DNA from 4 places in the Streptomyces sp. NPDC004752 genome. Region 3 is predicted to be linked to each of the others. Evidence: riboswitches for the same ligand, from Rfam matches in the RefSeq annotation. Region 3 holds a riboswitch; each other region holds the start of a gene.
What was found. A riboswitch is a leader RNA that binds a small molecule or an ion and turns the genes downstream of it on or off. The one in region 3 is predicted to bind cyclic di-AMP.
Positions count from the first base shown of each region.

Region 1: it holds a riboswitch for cyclic di-AMP, as region 3 does, so the genes downstream of both, ACWEKM_RS16870 (transglycosylase family protein) here and ACWEKM_RS22620 (NlpC/P60 family protein) in region 3, are expected to answer to the same signal.
Region 2: it holds a riboswitch for cyclic di-AMP, as region 3 does, so the genes downstream of both, ACWEKM_RS03650 (transglycosylase SLT domain-containing protein) here and ACWEKM_RS22620 (NlpC/P60 family protein) in region 3, are expected to answer to the same signal.
Region 4: it holds a riboswitch for cyclic di-AMP, as region 3 does, so the genes downstream of both, ACWEKM_RS24000 (M23 family metallopeptidase) here and ACWEKM_RS22620 (NlpC/P60 family protein) in region 3, are expected to answer to the same signal.

Region 1 covers NZ_JBSGBN010000035.1:809-4,228, reverse strand. The annotation lists gene ACWEKM_RS16870 (transglycosylase family protein) at 401-1,144, opposite strand; cyclic di-AMP (ydaO/yuaA leader) riboswitch at 1,149-1,316, opposite strand; gene ACWEKM_RS16865 (transglycosylase family protein) at 1,499-2,626, opposite strand; gene ACWEKM_RS16860 (cytochrome P450 family protein) at 2,821-3,420, opposite strand, start outside.
Region 2 covers NZ_JBSGBN010000005.1:44,384-47,803, forward strand. The annotation lists gene ACWEKM_RS03645 (polyprenyl synthetase family protein) at 1-194, opposite strand, end outside; cyclic di-AMP (ydaO/yuaA leader) riboswitch at 1,896-2,080, shown strand; gene ACWEKM_RS03650 (transglycosylase SLT domain-containing protein) at 2,084-2,575, shown strand; gene ACWEKM_RS03655 (HAD family hydrolase) at 2,584-3,390, opposite strand.
Region 3 covers NZ_JBSGBN010000053.1:50,412-53,831, reverse strand. The annotation lists gene ACWEKM_RS22640 (hypothetical protein) at 1-344, opposite strand, end outside; gene ACWEKM_RS22635 (VOC family protein) at 521-958, shown strand; gene ACWEKM_RS22630 (flavodoxin family protein) at 995-1,447, opposite strand; partial or broken gene ACWEKM_RS22625 (protein phosphatase) at 1,602-1,794, shown strand; cyclic di-AMP (ydaO/yuaA leader) riboswitch at 1,923-2,094, shown strand; gene ACWEKM_RS22620 (NlpC/P60 family protein) at 2,104-3,330, shown strand.
Region 4 covers NZ_JBSGBN010000059.1:3,641-7,060, reverse strand. The annotation lists gene ACWEKM_RS24000 (M23 family metallopeptidase) at 296-1,261, opposite strand; cyclic di-AMP (ydaO/yuaA leader) riboswitch at 1,266-1,423, opposite strand; gene ACWEKM_RS23995 (tyrosine-protein phosphatase) at 1,966-2,763, shown strand; gene ACWEKM_RS23990 (DUF6126 family protein) at 2,800-2,922, opposite strand; gene ACWEKM_RS23985 (helix-turn-helix domain-containing protein) at 2,919-3,420, opposite strand, start outside.

The sequences.
Region 1 (3,420 bases), on a different contig from region 3:
GAGGGAGCGGGCCGGGAAGGGGGCGGGCCGGGAGAAGCGGAGGGAGCCGAGCCGGGACGTGGGGGCGGGCCGGGAGAAGCGGAGAGGGCGGGCCGGACATCGGAGCGGCCGCGAGAAGCAGAAGGAGCAGGCCGGGAAACGGTGACGGCCGGAAGGAGCAGAAGGAGCAGGCCGGGAAGGGGGCGGGGCAGAAAGACCCCGCCCCGGCGCGTACGGGGGAGAACGCGCCGGGGCGGGGAGCCCGTGGGGACGGGGGCGGGCCCGGGGCACCCGCTACGGGGGAGGGCGCGGCCGGGCCGGGGGTCGGGGCCAGGGTCGTAGCCGAAGCCAGGGTCGTAGCCGGGGTCGCGGCCGTGACCGGGGCCGGAGTCGGAGCCGTGCCCGGACTACCGTCCGGCTGTCACTTCAGGTGCAGTTGCTGGCCCGGGTAGATGAGGTCGGCGTTCTCGATGATGTCCTTGTTCAGCTGGAACAGCTTCTGCCAGCCGCCCTTCACGCCGTGCTGCTCGGCGATCGAGCTGAGGGTGTCGCCCTTGACGACCTTGTACTCGCCATCGCCCTTCTTGACCTTCTTGCCGGTCGGGGTGGTGACGGTCTTGCTCGCGGCCGGGCGGTCGGCGGAGCGGGAGGCCGCCTGCCGCTCGGTGGAGCGGTCGGCGCCGGCGTTCGAGGAGCCGGTGTCCGTGGGGGCGTTCGAGGAACCGCTGCCGGTGGTGGTGTTCGAGGAGCCGGTGTCGGCACCGCCGCCGGATGCGGAGCCGCCGGAGTAGGAGGCGCTCGACAGGCCCTTGCCGCAGACCGGCCAGGCGCCCTTGCCCTGGCCGGCGAGGACCTTCTCGGCGATCGCTATCTGCTGTGCCTTGCCGGCCTTGTCGGCGGTGGCCGCGTACTGAGTGCCGCCGTATGCGGCCCAGGTGGAGGCCGAGAACTGCAGGCCGCCGTAGTAGCCGTTGCCGGTGTTGATGGACCAGTTGCCGCCGGACTCGCACTGGGCGACGGCGTCCCACTCGGAGGCGGTGGCGGCGGAGGCGTTGCCGGCCGCCATCAGCGGGGCGGCGACGGCGGCGCCGGTGACACCGGCGAGTGCCACCACGCGGGTGGCCTTGGACGGACGACGGTGCTTGCCCTTGCCGGAAAACAGCATGGATGGATCCCCTCACCGACGCCTGCGAGGTGAGCTGTCGGGTTCGGGCCGGTTGAGTTGCCCGGCCGCACCTCCCTGTGGAGGCGCGACTTCACCCCGAGCCGCTTCGGTCAACCGACCGGCGCGGCACTTACCTTGGGTCCCCCGCTCCTGCCTACGGCGCTTGACGCGACGGCTGTTCCCGGACGGCCGCTGGCAGGACTAGGCGTTGCGGCAGCCGGGGCTCGCGGTGGCGAACGGTCCTGACCGTAGCCACGCGATCGGCGGAATTTCAAAGACGATCAGGGCTTCTGAGACTCATCCCACACTTTCACCAAACCGGACATTGAGCCCGAAGCGGGACGCCAACTCCCGCTACTTTTCGCCCGTTTCGGTCCCGACTTCCAGGGTCTGACCGGGGGCGATGTGGTTCGGGTCGGCACCGATGGCCTTCTCGTTGGCGGCATAGAGCGCACGCCATCCGCCGTCCACGCCACGGGAGTCGGCGATGGAGGCGAGGGTGTCGCCGACGCGGACGGTGTAGGCATGCCGACCGGACGAGCCCGACACCCGGCCACTTGCCCCGCTTGCCCTGCTTTCATCCGCGCTGTCGCCCCGATGGCGACCGCCGTTCAGGGAGCCGGTGTCGACCAGGCTCCAAGAACCGCCACTTCGCGAGGAGTTGCCCGAGGGGTCGGACTTGGGCGCCTCCGTGGGCGAGTCGCCCTCCGGCCCGGCGCCGGGGTCGGACGAGGCCGACCCGCCGGGCTCGGCGGCTCCCGTACTCCCGTCCGTCGCACCGCGGCTCGCACTCACACTGGCGCTCGCGCTCGGCGAGGGAGAGGCGAACGGCGAGGCGTCCGGGTCGACATCCGACGAGTCAGGGGATGAGGACGGGCCGGAGGACGAGGACGAACCAGCGGATGAGGTCGAGGACGAGGATGAGGACGAGTCGGACAAGCCGAATGATCCAGATGAGCCAGATGATCCAGACGAGTCGGCCGATCCCGGCGACTCGGGGGATTCGGGTGAACCCTGTGAACCCGACGAACCGGAAGCGGCTCCGGAGTCCTTCGTACCGGACGAACGGCCGTCCCCCATGCCGGTGTCGACGCCGACGGAGCCCGACTTCGAGGTGAGCCCGGAGAGCCGGGCACAGGTCGCCCACGGGGTGGTGCCCTGGTCGGCGAGGATCTTCTCGGCGACGGCTATCTGCTGCGAACGACTGGCCTGGTCCGGGGTCGTCGCATACTCAAGACCGCCGTACTTGCCCCAGTCCTGCTGCGAGATCTGCAGTCCGCCGAAGTACCCGTTGCCGAAGCTGGCGCTCCACGAGCCGCCGCTCTCGCACTCGGCCACCCGGTCCCATGTGGTGCCGTCGGCGGCGTTCGCGCCGGTGGCGCCGAGCAGCGGGATGGCGATCGCGGAGCCGGTGACTCCGGCCGCGACGACAAAGGCCGGAGCCTGACGGGGTCGACGGTGACGACCGTTCCCGGAGAGCATACGGAAGCCTTTCGCGCGACAGCACTGACCGGCGCGGCAGGCCACGCCGGGGCACCGCGCCGATGGGTGAACGTATAGGCATACGATCACCTGTCACAAGTTAATGCCGCGCAGATCACGTAAAGATCACAGACTTGAGGGTCAGTCATCTTCCGCTTCCGGCGGGCAACCCGGGAACCGCCCGCTCCGGTTGATTACCGGGCAGGCGTGAACTCCACGGGCAGAGTGCGCAGCCCCCGCATGATGAGCCCGCCGCGCCACCGCAGTTCGGCCGGATCCACCGCAAGTCGCAGGTCGGGGAGGCGGGTGAGCAGGGTGGCAAGGGCGGACTGGCCCTCCAGCCGGGCGAGCGGCGCGCCGAGGCAGTAGTGGATGCCGTGGCCGTACCCGAGGTGCTGATTGTCACGCCGGCCGAGATCGAGCACGTCCGGGTCGGCGAACCGCTCCGGATCCCGGTCCGCCGCCGCGAGGACGACGAGAACGGGGTCGCCGGGCGCGATCCGCTGCCCGCCGATGGTCACCGGCTCGGTGGCGAACCGCCAGGTGGCAAGCTCGACCGGACCGTCGTAGCGCAGGAGTTCCTCGACACCGGTCGTCAGCAGGTCACGCTCCCCGGCCGCGAGGGACCGCTGCAGTCGGCGGCGCTGCTCGGGGTGGGTGAGCAGCGCGTACGTGCCGTTGCCGATGAGGTTGACGGTTGTCTCGAACCCGGCGAACAGCAGAATGAAGGCCATCGCGGCGGCCTCGTTCTCGGTGAGGTGCTCACCTTGGTCGGAGGCGCGGATGAGCCCGGA
Region 2 (3,420 bases), on a different contig from region 3:
GCGAGCATCACGAGCAGCGGGCGGAACCGCTTGCCGCCCGCCCGCACCAGGTGCTGCGCGGCCCCCGTGATGAACGGCACCTCGCTCTTGGTGGCTTCGAGCAAGCCTTCCTCGACAGCCGCCAATCCGGCCTGGACATCGGCTTCGAGAGCCTGGTCCCGCACGCTCAGCCCGAACGGCCCGACGACGGTCACGAGGGGTCTCCTGTCTGCTGCTGCCTGCTGGCGATTACACGGTTTGTCGATAGGTCGCTGCCATCACTCAAGTCAGCGTATCCGGTCAGGTTTCGATCACCGATAGCGCCCACCGTCCAGGCCGGGTGGTATCGGATCACGACCGGCATATTGCCCATCCCCTGATACAACCCGACATTCGGCCACTCAAGGAGATATGACACCTTTTGCCCCGCCAATGCTCCGGAACGTCGCTCATGCACATCCGTACGTCACATCCTTCCCTCACGAAACCGCTCACCCGGATCACACGGACCTCTGGGTCGCCCTCGCCGACGGGACGCGGCTGTACGCGCGCGTGTGGCGCCCCCTGACGGACCGCCCCGTACCGGCCCCTCCTTGAGTACACCCCGGACCGCCGCACCGACCGGACCGCAGCGCGCGACGCCCAGCGGCACCCCTGGTACGCGGGACACGGCTGCACCGACGACCGGCACGAGAACGAAGGGTCCGGCCCCGGGGGCTCGGTTCTCGCGGCCCGCCTGCACGCCCGTTCCGCCGCGGCACTCACCACCGCCGCCGTCCCGCCCGACCCGACCCGCGGTACGCCGACGACTCCTGGCAGGCCGTCTGGACGACGCGTCTGGAGGCCCTGACCGGCGACACCGGCTAGGCGGGCGGGTCGCCGTCCGGTTCTTCCCACGGCTCCGCCTCCGGCCCTCCCGACGGCTCCACGTCCGGCTCGCCTCACGGCGCGGCCGACACGCGCCCGGTGGCGTCCGAGCCACTCCTGCGCGCGTACGTCGCCGACTCCCGCCCGCGACCCCGGACCGGACCGGACCGGCCCCCAGGCCCGCGGGGTCGGCGAGCCCGCCTGGCCGTCCCCAACGTGACGAGCGTCGCGTACGGCCTCCAGAGTGCCCCGGCCCTGGCGCGCCCACCTCTGCCCACCCGCGTGGACGCGGGCCGCTTCCGCCCGGTCGGCCACGGCGCCGCCCGGCCGCAAGAAGGCGACCCCTTGGCCACCGGGCGACACGGAGGATGCGACCGCCGAACTGGGCGGCGCCGGCCACGCCTTCGCGGCAGCTCGCGCGAACTCCCGGTGCGGGCGGTGACGTCGGCCCCGATGGCCGTCTTCGGGGAGCCCCGCAGGCCGAGCCGCTGCGCGCGGGCGAGTCCGTCACGCTGGACGAGCCACACCCGAGGCGGCTGGTGGTACGAGACGCCACCGAGGACGAGTGGCGGGTGGAGCTCGCCCCGTGCGGCGGGGGCACGCGCGCGTACCCGGACGGTGTGGAGTGGGCCGAGGACGCATCGAAGACGTACACGAGCGCCGGGAACGATCCACTGTTGGCCCACTCCCACTCCCACTCCCTCTCCCACTCCCACTCCGAGCGAAAAACGAATTCCGCGCCCCATGGGGGCGAAGTGCCCGATTTGCCGCTATTGGTATTTCAATTCCCCTTGATGCCGAATGTACTTGACCTTCAGGGGGAGTGACTTGAGTCACCCTTTACCATCGTGCGACACCCCGCCCACAACCCTCACCACCCCTCCCCCGATGCCCAGTTGATGCTTGGCAATCGCAAAGGATCAAGCGACTCATACGTCTCAATCGCACGTCAATCGGTATGAGATGTGAATCCACCACTTGTTTCCGACATGTGCGGTCGCATAGCTTCCGGGCCAGTCGGGTGGACGCCGAATCCTGCCGCCACCCGTCATGACCCATCGACGAACCATATTTCGCACGGCAGGAACGGGGGACCCAGGTAGATCGCCGGTCCGGACGGCACAGCCGGCCGGACCGGCTAGGGGTGAAGTCGAGTCGCCTTTCGGCGGCCCGGCCGGGCATCTCCCCCGCCCGAACCCGACAGCTCACCTCGTAGGCGCCGGAGAGGAACATCGCCATGTCTGCTGCCGCTCAGAACCGCCGTCCCCGCATCAACCGCCTCGCTCGCACCCTCGCCGTGGCCGGCACCGGCGCCGCGCTGCTCGCCCTGCCGCTCCTCGGCGCCACCGGCGCCCACGCGGCCACTCCCGGGACCGTGGCGACGACCGCCACGACACTCGCCGGGTACCCGAACAACCTCGACGGCTGGATCCGCGAGTCGCTCGCGATCATGGCGGAGAAGCACATCCCAGGGACCTACAACGGCATCCACCGCAACATCATGCGCGAGTCCTCGGGCAACCCGCGGGCCATCAACCTCTGGGACTCCAACGCCCGGAAGGGCATACCGTCCAAGGGCCTGCTCCAGGTGATCGACCCCACGTTCAACGCCTACCACGTGGCAGGCACGTCGTACGACATCTACGACCCGGTCGCCAACATCACGGCCGCCTGCAACTACGCCGCCAAGCGCTACGGCTCGATCGACAACGTCTTCGGCGCCTACTGACGCACCCTTCACGGAAACAGTCTTTCGAGGACGACGGCCACGCCGTCGTCCTCGTTCGACAAGGTGATCTCGTCGGCCATCGCCTTGAGTTCGGGGTGGGCGCCGGCCATCGCCACCCCGTGGGCGGCCCAGTCGAACATCGGGATGTCGTTCGGCATGTCACCGAAGGCGACGGCCCGCTCGGGGGCCAGCCGGAGGTGCTCGGCGGCCAGCGCCAGACCGGTGGCCTTGGTGATGCCGCACGGCTGAAGCTCGACGGTCCCGGGCCCCGACATGGTGACGGTCGTCAGGGAGCCCACGACCGAGCGCGCCGTCACCGCCAACTCGTCGTCGGACAGGGCGGGGTGGCGCAGCAGCACCTTGCTGATGGGCGCACACCACAGATCGTCGCGCCGCTCGACGCGGACGGCGGGCAGGGTCGGATGCGGCATCAGATACCCGGGCTCGATGAGCGTGAGCCCGCTCACCCCGTCCTGGTCGACGGCCGCGTACACCTGCCCGACCTCGGCCTCGATCTTGCCGAGCGCGGTCTCGGCCAACTCCCGGTCCAGGGTGACCGACCACAGCAGGCGGTCCGTGCCGGCGTCGTACAACTGAGCGCCCTGTCCGCACACCGCGAGCCCCCCGCCGCCCAAGGTGTCGAGCAGGGGCCGCACCCGTGGCGCCGGGCGCCCCGTGACCACCAGGTGCCGGGCGCCGGCCCGTGCCACACGCGCGAGCGCGGCGAGGGACCGGTCGGAGAGGGTGTCGTCGCCGCGCAGCAGCGTTCCGTCCAGGTCGGTGGCGACGAGTGAATATGCGGGAGGAGCGGCCATGACCAGAGAATACGGACAGCAGGCCGCCTG
Region 3 (3,420 bases):
GTGAGCGCACCGCCGCCCGTGTGCACCCCACCCCGCGGTTCGTCGCCCCTGCCGTCACCACGTGCGTCCACCGAGGTGAGCGCGCCACCGCCGGTGTGCACACCACCGCGCGGCCCACCTTCCCTGTCCTCGTCACCACGACCCGTCAGCGCGGTGAGCGCACCACCACCCGTGTGCATTCCGCCACGCGGTTCGTCGCGCCTGCTGTCGTTGCCTTTCTCCCTGTTATACGAAGAATTATCGCGTCCTCCTTCGTCGCCGCCCGAGGCATAGGCGCCGGGGGCGGCGATCGCGATGGCGGCCGAGGCGACCGCCGTGGCCATGATCATGCGGGCAGAGTGCATCAGGGAATCCTTTCGCCGTGGCGCGGGCAGCCGATACCGCATCAGCTGAGATCACCCGGCTCCGACATGAACCACCGTCAGTCACACCCTTCGCTCGCACCATCCGGGCCGCCCAGCCGGGTTACCGGCGCACTCCACCCGGCCCATTGCGCCCCGATCCGGGGCACAGTGCCGGTATGACCTCACCGGACACGAACCTTCTGGCCCAGGGCCGAGTCGCGACCAGACTCCCCGCGCGTGACCTGGAGCGCGCACGGCGCTTCTACTCCGAGAAGCTCGGCCTGGAACCGGTCGACGAACGGCCCGGCGGCCTGCTGTACCGGTGCGCCTACGGGGAATTCCAGCTGTTCAGGTCCGCCGGGGCCTCGCCCGGAACGTTCACCCAGATGTCGTGGCAGGTCGACGACATCGAGACGGTCGTATCGGAACTGCGGCGACGCGGTGTGGTGTTCGAGGAGTTCGAGTTGCCCGCGGTGTACGGCGGCGGCCGGACGCGGGACGGGATCGCCGAGGTCGAGGGGCACTTCCTGGGTACGGGTGCCCGCGGCGACCGCGGCGCCTGGTTCCGCGACAGCGAGGGGAACATGCTGAGCATCGGCCAGCCGGTCTACTGACCCGCTCGGAACGCCGGGCGGCCCGGCCTGCTCCGTTCAGCCCACGAGCCCCGCGGCGACGGTCGCGCCCAGTTCCCAGCACGCCTCGATGTCGGCCTTGGCGGGCTCGCCCGTCACGGTCACGGCCTCGGCCGCGCGGCGCCAGCCGAGACCGGTGGTGATCGACTCGATCCCGCGCACCGCGCCGGTGACGTCGCTCCCGCCGTGCACGTAGTAGCCGAAGGGCCGGCCGCGGGTCTCGTCCAGGCAGGGGTAGTAGATCTGGTCGAAGAAATGCTTGAGCGCGCCGGACAGATAGCCGAGGTTCGCCGGGGTGCCGAGCAGATACCCGTCCGCGGCCAGGACATCGCTCGCGGTCGCGGACAGCGCGGCCCGCCGTACCACCCGTACGCCCTCGATCTCCGGTGTCGTGGCGCCCGCCACGACGGCCTCGAACATCGCCTGGCAGTGCGGCGACGGGGTGTGATGCACGATCAGCAAGGTAGCCACGTCCCGCACCCTGCCGTGGCGGGACTCCCGCGCGCAAACGGCGCCCGGCGCGGCTCATGCACCGACCGCGGCGGGGTGTCGGTCGGCGACGCGGTCGGGCACGGCCGGGAATTCGGCCTCGGCGCCGGCCTGGTGCGGTACACCGACGGGCTGCCTGGTGCGGTACACCGACGAACCGGTCGAGCGGCGCCGCGAGGACATCGACGCCGGTCCGGCCCGCCTCGCCGAGTCCCTGGGCCGCCACCGCGACGCCGACCCGGAAGCTCTCGACACAACGCCGTGCTGCGGGAGTTGCTCCCGCCGGGGGCGCCACCGACGACACCGCGATCGTCATCGTCGGGCTCTGACGGCCGAGTTCCGGCCTATTCCACACAGACGTATCGGGCATTCCGCGCTTCAACCTTCACACGAGGGACACATGTTGGCTAGGTTGACGCCCAGGCCGCCCGGTCCCCCCGGCGAACCCCGCCGGGCCGCGTGGCTGCCGCCGAGTCCAGTGGCCGCCGAGGCGACCGGAGCCGGGGACCCAACCGACGATGGGGTGAATCGGCCCGGCTGTCCCGTGGGGCGAGGGCCGTAGGGCACACCTTCCGGAGCCGACCGCCCGAACCCGACAGCTAACCCGGTAGGCGGAGTACGGAAGGAGTGCGTCGCCCATGGCGCCGGAGAGCCGCGACGAGGTCCGGCAACGGATCGACAGCCTCTACGACCAGGCCGAGAACGCCACCGGGAACTTCAACGCGACGCGTGCGATGACCGCCAGGACGCGGACGCGCGGCGTCCCGCTGCGCAAGCGGCCGGGCGGGCCTGGCGATCCCGCCCTCGACGAGGTCGCCCGGCAGTGGTTCGACGCGGCGCGCGCCAAGCTGGGGCCGACCGTTCCGGCCGTACTCCCGGCCGACCGGATGCCGCAGCCACCGGCCGGGGCCCGCCCCGACTCCCCCGGGCGGGACGGTGGACCGGACGGCGGACGGGGGGCGGCGAGCCGTCCCGTGCCCGAGCTGGCCGCCGGACCGACCGCCCGTGCCGTCGCGGAACTGACCGGCGGCTCGCCGCCGGCGCTGCCGTCCGGTTCGGCACCGGCGCTGCCCAGCGGCCCGACACCGGAGCCTGCCGGTCGCTCCCTCCCCGAGCCGACCGTCGGCCCCGCCGCCGCGCTGCCCGCCGGGACCGGGGAGCGGCGGGCACCCGACGCGCCCAGGGCGCTGCCCGCGCCCGCCGCCGGTCCGCGCAGGCCCTCACCGGCCGAGTCCAAGGAGAGCAACCGCCGCAGGCTGGCCGCGGCACGCGAGTTGCTGACCCGGTACGCCGTGCGGCCGTCGGCTCCGGCGGCCGAGCCCCGGCCGGAGACGGGCATGCCCGGGCTGGAGACAGGCGTACCCCGACCGGAGACGGGCGTACCCCGACCGGAGATGGGCGTGCCCCGACCGGAGACGGGCATGTCCTTCGACTCCCCCGTCGGCACAGGGGCCTTCGCCGCCGACGCGCTGACCGACACCGGTTCCTCCGTTCCCGCGGGAAGCGGCGGCCGGGGCGCACAGGCCGTGGCCTTCGCCCGGGCGCAGATCGGACGGCCGTGTGTCTGGGGTGCGACCGGGCCCGGCTCGTACGACCACGCCAGCCTCACCCGGGCCGCCTGGAAGGCCGCCGGGGTGTCCCTGCCGCGTTCGGCGCAGGAGCAGGTCCACGCGGGCACCCCGGTCGCGCTCACCGGCATCCGGGACGGCGACCTCGTCTTCTTCTTCGACGACGACAGCCACGTCGGCCTCTACGTCGGCAACGCCATGATGGTGCACGCCCCGGGCCCGGGGTCGGCCGTCCGCGAGGAGTCGATCTTCGGCGCCGGGGAGTCGGCGATCCACCGGGTGATACGGCCCGCGTGACCCCGGGCCGACGCCCACGGGGTCGACCGCCAAGCGGGCCGGACTGTGCATGGTGGTCATGTCGGCGGTCATATTGGCGATCATGTCGGT
Region 4 (3,420 bases), on a different contig from region 3:
TGTTGTCACTCTTCGAATCGTCTGCCACGTCGGGCCATGATTCCCCTTCCGATGTGACCTACGCGATCGTAGGAAGGGATTGACGAACGGTGAGATAGGACACTCTCGAAGAGTTTCCCGATGTGGGAATAGGCCACAGAGCACGGGTGTTGGCCGGTGAGTTACCGGACCCGCCGACGGACCCGCCGACGAGCCCCCTGGCGGACCCGCCGGACGCATACGCCGCGGGTATGCCGAAGGCCGGGCCCGGGGATCGGGGTCCGGCCTTCGGGTGTGCAGGGGGGCGCCGTGGTCGTCAGACGGTGACGCCGTGCGAGCGGAGATAGGCGAGCGGGTCCACGTCCGAGCCGTAGTTCGGCGTGGTGCGGATCTCGAAGTGCAGGTGCGGGCCCGTCACATTGCCGGTCGCGCCGGACAGGCCGACCTGCTGGCCCGGGGTCACGGTCTGGCCGGCCGAGACGGACAGCTGCGACAGATGGGCGTACTGCGCGTAGTGGCCGTCGTCGAGCTTGACGACCACCTGGTTGCCGTAGGCGCCGCCCCAGCCCGCGGAGACGACCGTGCCCGCGCCGACCGCCTTGAGCGCGGTGCCGGTCGGGACGACGAAGTCGACACCGGTGTGGTAGCCGCTGGACCACATGCTGCCTGCCGCGCGGTAGGGGGTCCCGATGCGGGCGCCGTCGACCGGCAGGCCGTAGCCGGTGGAGGCGGCCGTGTCGGCGGCGTTGGCGGCGTCGGTGTGCTGGGCGACCGGAGCGCTCTCGGTCGACATGTCCGACGACGGCGACGGCGACGGCACCGATGGCGACTGTAGGGACTCGGCGAACGACGACTTCGCGGACGAGGGCTCGACGGACGAGGAGCCGCTCCCCGCCACGGCCCGCTCGCCGAGCGTGAGCTTCAGGCCCGGGTGGATCAGCGACGGGTTGCCGCCGATGGCCTCGCGGTTGTCCTGGTAGATCCGCTGCCAACCGCCGCCGATGTGCTGCTCCTCGGCGATCTTGGCGAGCCAGTCGCCCGGCCGCACCGAGTATGTCCGGGTGCCGGAGTCCTCGGCGGCCGTCTTCTTCTCGGCGACGCCGGCCACGGACCGCACGGGCTGCTGCGCGGCGGCGCCGGGCGCCGTCTCGGGGGTGGCGGCGTGCGCCCCGGCGGCGCCGATGAACGGCAGGGCCAGCGCGGCACCACCCGTTCCGACGGCGGCGATGCGGCGGGTGAGTCGCTGGGACTTGGGACGACGGTGCTTACCCTTCGCGGGCATGGCGAATTCCTCTCCGGCGCCTACGAGGTGAGCTGTCGGGTTCGGGCTGGAGTTGCCCGGCCGCGCGCAGCGCGGCTTCACCCCTAGCCGTCCCGGAGACCGGGACAGGCAGTCGCGCCTGGTGGGTCCCCCGCTCCTGCCGGGCACGGGTGGGTGGGTGTCCGGGATCCGGGCGGCGGCAGGATTCGGCGGTCCGTCCGGATGGGTGGCGAACGTAAGGGAGCAGGATGCAAACGGACAAGGAGCCGCTTCACTTGGTGCGCTTTTTACTTGATCCGTTGCCGGAATTCCCGGTCACCGTCCGTGCATTTGGATGTGGTGTGCCTGCTCAATTCCCGCGAGGAGAAGGCGTATTACGTGAACATGACGGACAACGCACCGTCACAGGTATGACGCTCCTCACGCCCCTCACCACATAAGCGGGCAACTCCGACAGAAGGGCTGGACGCGACACAGTAGAAGAACCGTCACATCCAGGCCACCGCGGAGCCCGGTACGCAACCACGGCCTCGTCCCCGCGCGGGTACTGCACCGCGCTCCTCACAACTGCCCACAGACTCGCTCACGTCTCCGCATCGTCAAGGGCGGCGGGCCTTGGTGGCAACGCCTGTGGACAACTCGTCGCCATGGGAAAACCATGTCGTAGGGTCGACGACATGCCCGCCGGCGAACCGCGTCGCGGGGTCCGACCGCGAGGAGCCTCCGTGACGCAGCAGGTCCCGTCGACCGAACCCGAACTGGCCGGTGTGCGCAACTTCCGTGACGTGGGCGGACTGCCGACCGCGGACGGTCGGCGGGTGCGCCGCGGGGTGCTGTTCCGCAGCGGCCACCTGGCGCACGCGACCGAGACCGACGCCGCGTTCCTCTCCTCCCTGGGCCTGCACACGATCTTCGACTTCCGCAACGCGGCCGACCAGAAGCTGGAGGGTCCGGACGTCGAACTGCCCGGCGTGCGCAACGTCAATCTGCCGCTGACCGACCCGGCGGACGGCGCCGAGTTCTGGACGATGGTCCGCGACGGCGACATCGGCCAACTGCGGCAGCTCCTCGGCGACGGCAAGGCCGCGAACCGGATGGTCGTCTCGTACCGCTCGATCATCGCGGAGCGCACCGCCGAGCACTCCCGGGTGCTGCACGCGCTGGCCGAGGACAGCGTCCCAGCCCTGATGCACTGCGCGGCGGGCAAGGACCGCGCGGGCCTGTCCATTGCCGTGACGCTGCTCGCCCTGGGCGTGGAACGCGAGGCGATCCTGACCGACTATCTGGAGTCGAACGCCAAGCACCGCCGCTACCGGGTGCGCCGCAGCGGCAGCGCGGACACCGCGTACACGCCCGAGGTCATGGAACTGCTCAGCCCGCTCTTCGACGCGCGCGCCGAGTATCTGACGGCGGCCGAGGAGACCATCGAGCAGACCTGGGGCGGTGTCGACGCCTATCTGGAACAGGGGTTGGGGCTGGCACCGGGGACCCGGGAGCGGCTGCGCGAGCGGCTGCTCGACTGACGGCCGCTCACCCGAGACCGCTCACCCCGCCGTCGCTCACCCCTTGGCGCCCACCTCGAACAGCAGATAGATGAAACCGGCCACGATATGGCCGACGGCGATGTAGATGATCAGCCGGATCCACAGGGCGCGGGGGAACTTCTCCTCCATGTCGGTCATGGCAGCTCTCCAGTGATGGGGCCCAGGCACAGCGCGGCCGTGGGACTCTGCAGCAGGGTGTGGACGAACAGGAGCTCCACCCCGTCGTGGTCCTCGGCGGCGAGGCGGTGCGGGGTCAGCGAGTCGAAGTGCGCGCTGTCGCCGGGCGCGAGGACATGGGCGGTGTCCCCGAGGCGCAGTCCGAGCCGCCCCTTGAGGACGTACAGCCACTCCTCGCCGGGGTGCACGCGCACGATGTCGCCCTGCGAGCCGTACGGCACGCGGACCCGCAGCGCCTGCATGCCGCGGCCGGACGCCCCCGCCTGCCAGTAGGTCCAGCCGCCCGCGCGGGTCGGCTCCATGGTGGCGGCGCCCACGATCGCGTCCCGGTCGGCGACGGTCTCACCGAGCAGCTCCGAGACGGTCGTATCGTAGATGCGGGCCAGCGCGAGCAGCATCGGCAGGGAGGGCTGGCGCTGCCCGGTCTCCAGCCGGGAGAGATGGGCGGGTGACAGCCCG